DNA from 3 places in the Lysinibacillus sp. NPDC056232 genome. Region 2 is predicted to be linked to each of the others. Evidence: riboswitches for the same ligand, from Rfam matches in the RefSeq annotation. Region 2 holds a riboswitch; each other region holds the start of a gene.
What was found. Region 2 has a riboswitch for lysine ahead of ACFCYJ_RS24955 (amino acid permease). Riboswitches for the same ligand answer to the same signal wherever they lie in the genome.
Positions count from the first base shown of each region.

Region 1 (3,263 bases), on a different contig from region 2:
GTCCGTCAAGGAAAGCTTATTGAGCGAGATGTCTCGATTTTCCCAATTTACCAAGAGGCAGAAGAGGAATTTTTAACGTTCGTTGGACGATTTTACGAAAAGCTAGAGCACATTAAGCCTAAGGAGATCTTTATCCCACAATCTATTGATGCAGATATTTTAACGGAATTATTAGAAGTTAAGGTACTTACACCAAAACGTGGGCAAAAAAAAGAGCTAGTTGAATTGGCGACGAAAAATGCTGAAATTGCTGTAGCAGCGAAGTTCCAACTTATTGAACGTCAGGAAGAACGCACTATAGGAGCATGTGAGGCGCTTGGTGAAGCTATGAGCATTTCTACGCCTTTACGGATTGAAGCTTTCGATAATAGTCATATGCATGGGACAGATGCTGTATCTGCAATGGTTGTATTTATCGATGGAAAACCCGCAAAGAAGGAGTATCGAAAGTACAAAACACGTACAGCTGCCAAGCACGATGATTACGGGGCAATGCAGGAAGTAATCCGTCGTCGTTACACACGCGTATTAAAAGAAGGTCTACCTTTACCAGATTTAGTACTAATTGACGGTGGGAAGGGGCAAATGGAAGTTGCAAGAGAAGTATTAGAGGATGAGCTCGGCCTTGTCATTCCAATTGCCGGATTAGCAAAAGATGAAAAGCATAATACGTCACAGCTTCTATTCGGTGATCCACCTGAAGTCATTGCATTAAAGCGCACAAGTGATGGCTTCTATTTACTGCAGCGAATTCAAGACGAAGTACACCGCTTTGCTATTACCTTCTTACGACAGCAGCACGAGAAGCATGCTATACAATCTGTCCTCGATCATATAGAGGGCGTTGGTCCAAAGCGAAAACAGCAATTACTTAAGCATTTTGGCTCTGTCAAAAAAATTCGTGAGGCAAGTGTACAGGCGTTAGAAGAAGCTGGGATGCCTGCTAATTTAGCTAGCAATATTCATGCTTATTTTCAACAAGAGACATTGTCAAAGGATTAGACGTATGCTAAGGTTGTATATAACATTGTTCTTCAATATAGCAATGTTTATGTACGGAGCCTTAGTTTTTTGTAGTTTCTATTTATCCATAAACTATAAGGTTCAATTAAATACATTCACTATTTAGTGATGATAGAGGTGCAAGATTTAGGAGTAGTACATTCGAGGACGAACAAGTCCAGTGAAAATGTATGAAAGGGGATCTTGCCGAAGTGGAGCATCGTTGTTTCCGATGCTGTGCTGGTTTTACATTTAAGAGATGTAAGACTGTCGATTCTAATCGTTTCGGAGAGCTATCACACATGCGCAAGTTACTTTATTGTACATGTTATAGGCAGCTTTCACGTTATGTGGGAGCTGCCTTTTTAGCTTTCTTTCAAGGCAGTTACTACTATGTAAGAGGTGATGCCAACCGTATTAGTTCAAGCCCTATAACTTAATGTCGCTTTGAGTTTGCAGCGTTATCTTTGTAAAGAGCGGCAAAAGTATAGCTACTTTATAATCAGCAAAATGATTAAATACAAAGGAGAATGATAAGGATGGCGAGAATTGTGATGAAATTTGGTGGTGCTACATTAACATCAACAAAGCACATTCAAGATGTTGCGAAAAAGGTGATTGCAGAAAAGGAAAGAGGTACTGAGATTGTCGTTGTCACTGCGGCAATGAGGGGGATGTCTAAAGAATTAGGGAAGATGGCTCGTGATCTATCAGACAATGCGTCTAAGCGTGAACTAGACGCATTGTTGTCAACAAGCTCACAACTATCAAGTGCATTAGTGGCGATTGCTTTGCAGGAAGAAGGATATGAGGCAGTGTCATTAACAGGCTGGCAGGTAGGTATTCAAACCGATGTCATGTATGGCAATGCACGTATTGACGAGATAGACGCTAGTCGAATAGAAGAGCATTTTATGCAGGGGAAGATCGTCGTCGTTGCAGAGGGACAGGGTATCTGTAATTCTCGGAATATTACGACGTTCGGTAAAGGTGGTGCGGAAACGACGGCGATAGCTATTGCTGCAGCATTGGAAGCGGAGCGCGTAGATATTTACACGAATGTAGATGGAGTCTACACAGCTGATCCAAGTCAGATTGCTGGGGCACGAAAGCTAAAAGAAATTTCCTATGATGAAATGCTAGAGCTATCAAACTTAGGATCACAAATTTTACACCCGCGGGCTGTAGAAATAGCAAAGAAGTTTCAAATCCCAGTTACCATTCGGTCGAGCGAAAAAGATACAGTAGGTACTTTATTGAAGGAGGAAGTTGAAATGGAGAAAAATTTAATTGTACGTGGTGTTGCCTATGAGTCAGACGTTATTCGCCTAACGGTGGGTTATGATGCTTATTCTAATGCTTCGTTAGCAGATATGTTCACAATACTTGCAGAAAATCGCATAAACGTCGATATCATCGTACAAGCAATAATTGATGGCTTAAAGCCAACTGTATCGTTTACCATTTTAAAAGAGGAGTTCGCCGATGCATTACGTGTCCTAGAAGATAGCAAATTATCACTAGGGTTTAGTTTTGCTGATTTTGAAATCGGCTTAGCAAAAGTCTCTATTATTGGCTCAGGAATGGCATCTAATCCAGGGGTGGCTGCCCGTATGTTTGATTGTCTACGTCGTGAAGGTATCCCTGTAAAAATGGTCAGTACTTCTGAAATAAAAGTGTCTGTCGTTGTTCCTCAGGACGAAATGATTTATGCAGCAAATGCATTACATGATGAATTTAACTTAGAACAAGCGCTTTACATATAATGTTGAAGAAGATGTGTCAGTAAAAGGCACATCTTTTCATGTTGTTGAAAAACTATTATGTCAATGAAATTAATATGTCATATTAAATAAAGTAGGGTTCTATGGCAAAACGAGGGGTTGATTTCCGTTCCGGCTGGGCTCTTTGCCGCTGACGCTTCGCTTTCGCGCAGAGCAGAGCTTCCTGGGGGCGTCCGATGAGCCACTTCACTCGCTTTGCTCGCTCCAGGGTCTCATCTGTGACGCTGATCCCCAAGGAGTAGCCCAGCCTCCACTCCAATCAACTACTTCACTTAGAATGAATCTTCTGGAATGGGCACATCTTTTTTTGTTCAGATCAATTTAATATTTTATCCAATTATATTGTTATATAATAAAAGTGACATGTTTTACCAAGTGGAAGGTGGGAGTTTGTATGGTATTGTTCGGTTTATTTCAAAAGCCAGTAGATGAAGGTGTTGAGAGAAACAACGATTTAGAAATACAATTATTAAAAAA
Region 1 covers NZ_JBHJTF010000023.1:42,203-45,465, forward strand. Annotated here, with positions in the region: gene uvrC (excinuclease ABC subunit UvrC) at 1-1,002, shown strand, start outside; lysine riboswitch at 1,128-1,306, shown strand; gene ACFCYJ_RS16755 (aspartate kinase) at 1,542-2,768, shown strand; gene ACFCYJ_RS16760 (hypothetical protein) at 2,851-3,021, opposite strand; gene ACFCYJ_RS16765 (methyl-accepting chemotaxis protein) at 3,181-3,263, shown strand, end outside.
Region 1: linked by a shared signal. The riboswitch ahead of ACFCYJ_RS16755 (aspartate kinase) and the one ahead of ACFCYJ_RS24955 (amino acid permease) in region 2 are both predicted to bind lysine.

Region 2 (3,263 bases):
TCATTTTACTAGCGATAATAGGCACCGCTAAAGCCATTGGGACTTGTGAAAATTGCATGATGGAAAACATCCATCCTGCACGATCTGCAGCTAATCCTTGTGCTATAAATATTTCAGGAATCCAAGCAGCGGTTGTATAGAATAATAATGACTGAAATCCCATAGTTCCCGCTACTGCCCAAGTAACAGGTGATTTCCATAAAGGTGTACGTTCTTTCGTAGTTTTAACATTAGGTTCAGGCTTATTAAATTTCAACTGTGGAATCCATATTAAAATAGTTAACGCCACGAGAACAAGTGCGACTGCCAGTGCACCTTGCCAGCCAATTGATGAATGGGCAACAGGATAGCTAATACCAGCACCGAGTCCAGCTGTCAAATTCATCGACATTGTGAAAAATGCCATAAGTAAACCTACGTGAAAGGGAAACTTCAGTTTAAGCAATCCTGGAATAAGTACGTTACCGAATGAAATGGCTATACCAATTAGCGCAGTACCAAATACGAGCAAACTAGTTGTTCCGAGGGAGCGTATTACAATCCCTAACGCCAAAAGAATAGTCGATAAAAATAATGTTAGTTCTAGCCCGATTTTACGTGCGACAATTGGTACAAAAGGTGAGATGATTGCAAATGCTAACAATGGGATTGTTGTTAGAAAGCCCGCTAGTACATTGGATATGCCGAGGTCTTCGCGGATAAAGGAAATAATAGGTCCAACAACTGTTAGCGGCATCCGTAATGTCGAGGCAATACAAATTACGCCGATAACTAATAATAAGGTTGTACCTTTCCAATTAATTTTCCTGCTAGGATAAGTATCGGTATGTTCATGAGTAGCCAAATAAATCCCCCCTGTTAGAACAATTATGATTGAACCACTATACCACTTTATCACAATAATAAAAATAGTAGAAAATTCATAAAATATAGAATGTTACTTGAGTTATTGAAATGTCATAGGTTGTATGTTAGAATAATATCCATCGTAAATTTAATAATTATATGCCTCATGTTTATAATGAGGTAGAGGTCGCGGTATTTAAGAGTATGCTAATGGAAATGACAAGCATTAGAGATATTAGTTGAAAGGAAATACTGCCGAAGTGTGAGGGGACTTGAAAACCTCATGCTGGGGCTGTCTCCGAAAGGAACAGAACTGTCACGTTTGAACAACGTGTTGAGCTATCATTTTGAAAGAACAGAGGATTTACTTAGCCATCACAGCAACGTTCATGTGATGGCATTTTTTTGCCTCTTATAAAAGGAAGGAAGCTATATCATGAGTGAAATAAAAGTCAATCAGCTCGGCCATAAAGCGCCTAAGCTGAAAAAGGAATTAAAAAGCCGTCATATTACAATGATTTCATTGGGCGGTACAATCGGTACAGGATTGTTCTTAGCTAGTGGTGGTGCCATTGCACAAGCAGGCCCTGGCGGTGCACTACTCGCCTATGCATTAATCGGTATCATGGTGTATTTTTTAATGACGAGCTTAGGCGAAATGGCAGCTTATATGCCATCATCGGGTTCATTTAGTACGTATGCTACAAAATTTGTAGACCCAGCTCTAGGCTTTGCGCTTGGCTGGAACTACTGGTACAACTGGGCAATTACAATTGCGGCAGAAATTTCTGCTGTATCATTAATTATGAAATATTGGTTCCCAGATAGCTCATCAGCACTTTGGACTGTTTTATTTATTGCTGTCGTTTTAACGTTCAATCTATTATCGGTAAAAAGCTATGGTGAAAGTGAATATTGGTTTGCCATGATAAAGGTTGTAACTGTCATCATTTTTATTATTATCAGTTTCCTAATGATTTTTGGTATTTTAGGAGGAAACGCTCCGGTAGGCTTTACGAATTTCTTTATCAGTGATGGACCATTCCACGGTGGATTTCTTGCTACATTTGGTATTTTCTTAGCTGCTGGATTCTCGTTCCAAGGGACAGAGCTACTTGGAATAACAGCAGGTGAAACAGATGATCCTGGTAAAAATATTCCGAAAGCTGTTAAGTCTGTTTTCTGGAGAATTCTTTTATTCTATATTTTAGCGATCGGTGCAATTGGGCTGCTGATTCCATTTACAGACTCACGTTTGCTATCTGAAGATATCGCTGTTTCACCATTTACACTGGTGTTCGACCGTTTAGGAATTGCCTTTGCTGCTTCATTGATGAATGCTATCATTTTAACGGCAATGCTGTCAGCAGGGAATTCAGGGCTGTACGCATCTTCTCGTATGCTTTGGCAATTGGCAGTAGATGGACATGCACCGAAATTTTTCGCTAAACTAAGCCGTCGAGGTATTCCGATTTACGCATTACTGGCGACTTTAGCTGTAGGCTCCCTAGCATTTTTAGCTTCATTCTTTGGTGATGGTGTAGTCTACATGTGGCTTCTAAATGCCTCTGGGATGTCTGGCTTCATTGCTTGGCTAGGAATTGCATTTAGCCATTACCGTTTCCGTCGAGCATTCGAGGTACAGGGATTAGATCCGAAATTGCTGCCGTATAAAGCAAGGCTATTCCCATTCGGCCCGCTATTTGCCTTTACGGTTTGTATGATTGTTGTTATTGGACAAAACTACAATGCCTTTATGGGTAATACAATAGACTGGTATGGAGTCCTTGTCTCCTATATCGGTATTCCACTGTTCTTATTCTTATGGCTTGGCTATAAAATCAAGCATAAAACAAAAATGCATCCATTAGAGCAATGTGATTTAAAAGTCGAATAATAAAAAATAAAACTGTCCTGTGAGTCATATAAAATGCTTGCAGGGCAGTTTTTTAAGTTAAAAAATATGAATAAATTTGTAACCTCAGAAGTACAATCTTGTCAGAAAAAATACTACAATGAACGATTAATCTTTAAGCGCCAAAACCTCGTATCCCCATAATAGCAATCATCGATCCGTAGACTACAAGAATAAGAAAAATGATGAGTAATCCTAAATATTTAGAAATACCCGGTTGTTTTGATTTAATTCCGGATATTCCAAAATAAATACTTATTATCCAGAGTAGGGCACCTACATAAAAGTAAATCCTAAAAATACCGTTCTTACTTAATGAACTAGCATAAAACAATAACACCCCGATAATACAAAATGCAATAGAAAAAAACTGTAATGCCTTCTAAAAGTCATTTCTCCAGTCCTTTCTAAATTATTTTGATTATTGCTAACAATATACCAACCAATACAGTATGACAAATCTGCATTTTAGGCTTCAGATAAAATTACTGGAGAGAATAAA
Region 2 covers NZ_JBHJTF010000055.1:3,382-6,644, forward strand. Annotated here, with positions in the region: gene ACFCYJ_RS24950 (CynX/NimT family MFS transporter) at 1-844, opposite strand, end outside; lysine riboswitch at 1,020-1,196, shown strand; gene ACFCYJ_RS24955 (amino acid permease) at 1,283-2,743, shown strand.

Region 3 (3,263 bases), on a different contig from region 2:
CTGCTGTATCTCCAGTAGATCCACAAGGCCGTGTACGTGTACAAGACGTAGCAGCTCATGGTACAGCTCCAGTAGCAGCACCAGTAGCAGCAGCACCTAAAGCAGTTGTAGCTGTAGATGATTCACGTGTAACAATTGAAAAAATGAGCCGTCGTCGCCAAACAATTGCAAAACGCTTACTTGAAGTAAAACAATCTACAGCAATGTTAACTACATTCAACGAAGTAGATATGACAAACGTTATGGCTTTACGCTCTCGTAAAAAAGACCAATTCTTCGAGTCAACTGGCTCTAAACTTGGTTTCATGTCATTCTTCACAAAAGCTGTAGTTGCAGCGCTTAAAAAATACCCATATGTGAACGCACAAATCAATGGTGATGAAATTCACTTAAACAACTTCTTTGATATCGGTGTAGCTGTATCAACAGAAGAAGGTTTAGTAGTACCGGTTGTACGTGACGCTGACCGCAAAAACTTTGCTGAAATTGAAGATTCAATTGCAGACCTAGCTAAAAAAGCACGCGACAAAAAATTAGGTTTATCTGATCTTCAAGGTGGCTCATTCACAATTACAAATGGTGGTGTATTCGGTTCATTAATGTCTACACCTATCATGAATGGTACACAAGCTGGTATCCTTGGTATGCATACTATCAAAAAACGTCCAGTTGAAGTGAATGGTGAAGTAGAAATTCGCCCAATGATGTACTTAGCTCTTTCTTATGACCACCGTATTATCGATGGTAAAGATTCTGTAGGCTTCCTTAAAACTGTTAAAGAACTACTTGAAAACCCAGAAGATTTATTATTAAATTCTTAATACCTGAGTTTGTTAAAACCTTGCGAAACATTTTTTCGCAAGGTTTTTTCTTTTTATGGAACATTTGAGGAAGTGAAGGTTAAAGTAATCTGAACAATGGAAACGAAGCGACGGAAAGAAGAGCCGAAGTGACGGAAAGAGAAGCTGAAATGACGGATAAAAGAGCCAAAGAGACGGATAGGACTCGAAGCGACGGAAAGAAGGGCTGAAGCGACGGATAGAGGAGGCGAAACGACGGATAAAAGAGCCAAAGTGACAGAAAGAGGAGATGAAGCGACGGATAAAAGAGCCAAAGTGACGGATAGGAAACGAAGCGACGGAAGAAGAGCCGAAGTGACGGATAAAAGAGCCAAAGTGACGAATAAAGCAGCCGAAACGACGCATAGGAAACGAATCAATGGATAGGTTATCCCAACGTTTGCGAAAGTTTCACAAAGATGCGTATAGTGCAAAGGCTATTATCTTTACTGATCAACAATTTCTTTTGAATTAATAGAAAGTAAGTTAAGTATTAATTATTTGCGGATTTTCTTTAAAAAGGATAAAAAACCCTAATATTGTAATTAGTCAGAAAAGTAATAAAATTATCTTGACGAATAAGTTAGTTTTATAGTAGTATCTTAATAATCAATTAAATATTCAAACCTCACGTTTTTTCTATTGTGAGGTAGAGGCGCGGTATTTATTAGTTCATTGTTGAGTAAAAGCAAGCGAAGACGCAATGAAGAAGGATCTATCGCCGAAGTGTAAAAGGAGCTCGTACTTTTATGCTGGGTCTGCAGTGAATAAGTGCAGGACTGTCCTAGTAGATTTTTTCCAGGTTTACTAGGTTGTGCTATCTCGGAATGATGGAATTATAGTGAGGATTTGGGCAACTGTTGAAAAGTAAGACCTAAGTTCAGAGCTTAGGCTTTTTTAGTACAGTTGTCTTATTTTTTTACAGAAAAAGGGGGAGTTTTACATGAAAAGAAAATGGTTAGTAGTAATGTTGACCGTAGTGACTGCAATTTTGCTAGCTGCATGTGGTACTAGTGACAAGAAGGAGCCATCGTCATCTAGTAATGACGGGGGCAATACGAGTAACGAGGAAGCTGGCGGCGAATTCCGTATTGGGATGGAAGCAAGTTATGCTCCGTTTAACTGGACGCAGCAAGGTGATGCAAATGGCGCAGTAAAAATTGCCGATAATGCAGAATATGCAGGCGGTTATGATGTACAAATGGCGAAAAAAATAGCTGAAGGCTTAGGAAAAGAATTGGTTATCGTAAAATTGGAATGGGATGGCTTAGTACCAGCTCTACAATCAAATAAAATCGATGCTATCATTGCAGGTATGTCACCTACTGAAGAACGTAAGCAAACGATCGACTTCACAGAAAACTACTATACGTCTGATTTTGTAATGGTTATTAAAAAAGGTAGTAAATATGAAAAAGCAACATCTATCCAAGATTTCTCTGGTGCAAAAATCACATCACAGTTAAATACATCTAACTACACTGTTATTGATCAAATCAAAGATGTAAAAAAACAAACAGCAATGGATAGCTTCCCAGCAATGCGAGTAGCATTAGAAGCTGGAAAAATTGATGGCTACGTAGCAGAACGTCCAGAAGGTATTTCCGCTGCTGCTGCAAACGATAAATTCACATATGTAAAATTTGAAGAAGGCTTCGATACAGATATTTCAAATACATCAATCGCAGTTGGTTTACGTAAAGGTGATGCAAATCTTGAAAAGATTAATGAAATCTTAAAAGGTATTTCTGAAGATGATCGCCAAAAAATTATGGAAGAAGCCATTCACCAACAACCAGCAGCACAATAATATGATTGCGCGGGCTAGCTGCTAGTCCGTGCAATATCATTATACTATATTAGAATCTTTCTAAATAATAATAATGTCTTAGCTAATTGTTTCATATGATAAAAGAAACAGGGGCCCAATGAAAATGGTAGATAGCTAAGACGATTGTAAAGAAAAAGCAACATGACGTTGTTAGGAGGTACATCATGAGTCTTGAATGGATTATTTCTATAATTGAGAACAACTGGCAAATGTTTTTACGAGGTGCGTATTATACATTACTTATTTCAATTAGTAGTACAATTATTGGTGCACTTATCGGATTTTTCATCGGAATTATGCATACCATTAAAGTTCGTAAAAAGGGTGTAAAATTTTATAGCTTAAAACTCATTAATTTTATACTAACATGCTATGTCGAATTCTTCCGTGGTACACCAATGATTGTACAAGCAATGGTTGTATTTTACGGCTTAGATATAGCATTTGGTATTGATATGCACTTTATTACGGCAGGTATTTTAGTTGTTTCACTAAATACAGGCGCTTATATGGCAGAAATCGTGCGTGGTGGCATTGTTTCCATTGATCAAGGGCAGTACGAGGCTGCATCGGCAATTGGTATGAATCATGTT
Region 3 covers NZ_JBHJTF010000016.1:40,916-44,178, reverse strand. Annotated here, with positions in the region: gene odhB (2-oxoglutarate dehydrogenase complex dihydrolipoyllysine-residue succinyltransferase) at 1-821, shown strand, start outside; gene ACFCYJ_RS13515 (hypothetical protein) at 1,074-1,226, shown strand; lysine riboswitch at 1,482-1,667, shown strand; gene ACFCYJ_RS13510 (transporter substrate-binding domain-containing protein) at 1,783-2,649, shown strand; gene ACFCYJ_RS13505 (amino acid ABC transporter permease) at 2,835-3,263, shown strand, end outside.
Region 3: linked by a shared signal. The riboswitch ahead of ACFCYJ_RS13510 (transporter substrate-binding domain-containing protein) and the one ahead of ACFCYJ_RS24955 (amino acid permease) in region 2 are both predicted to bind lysine.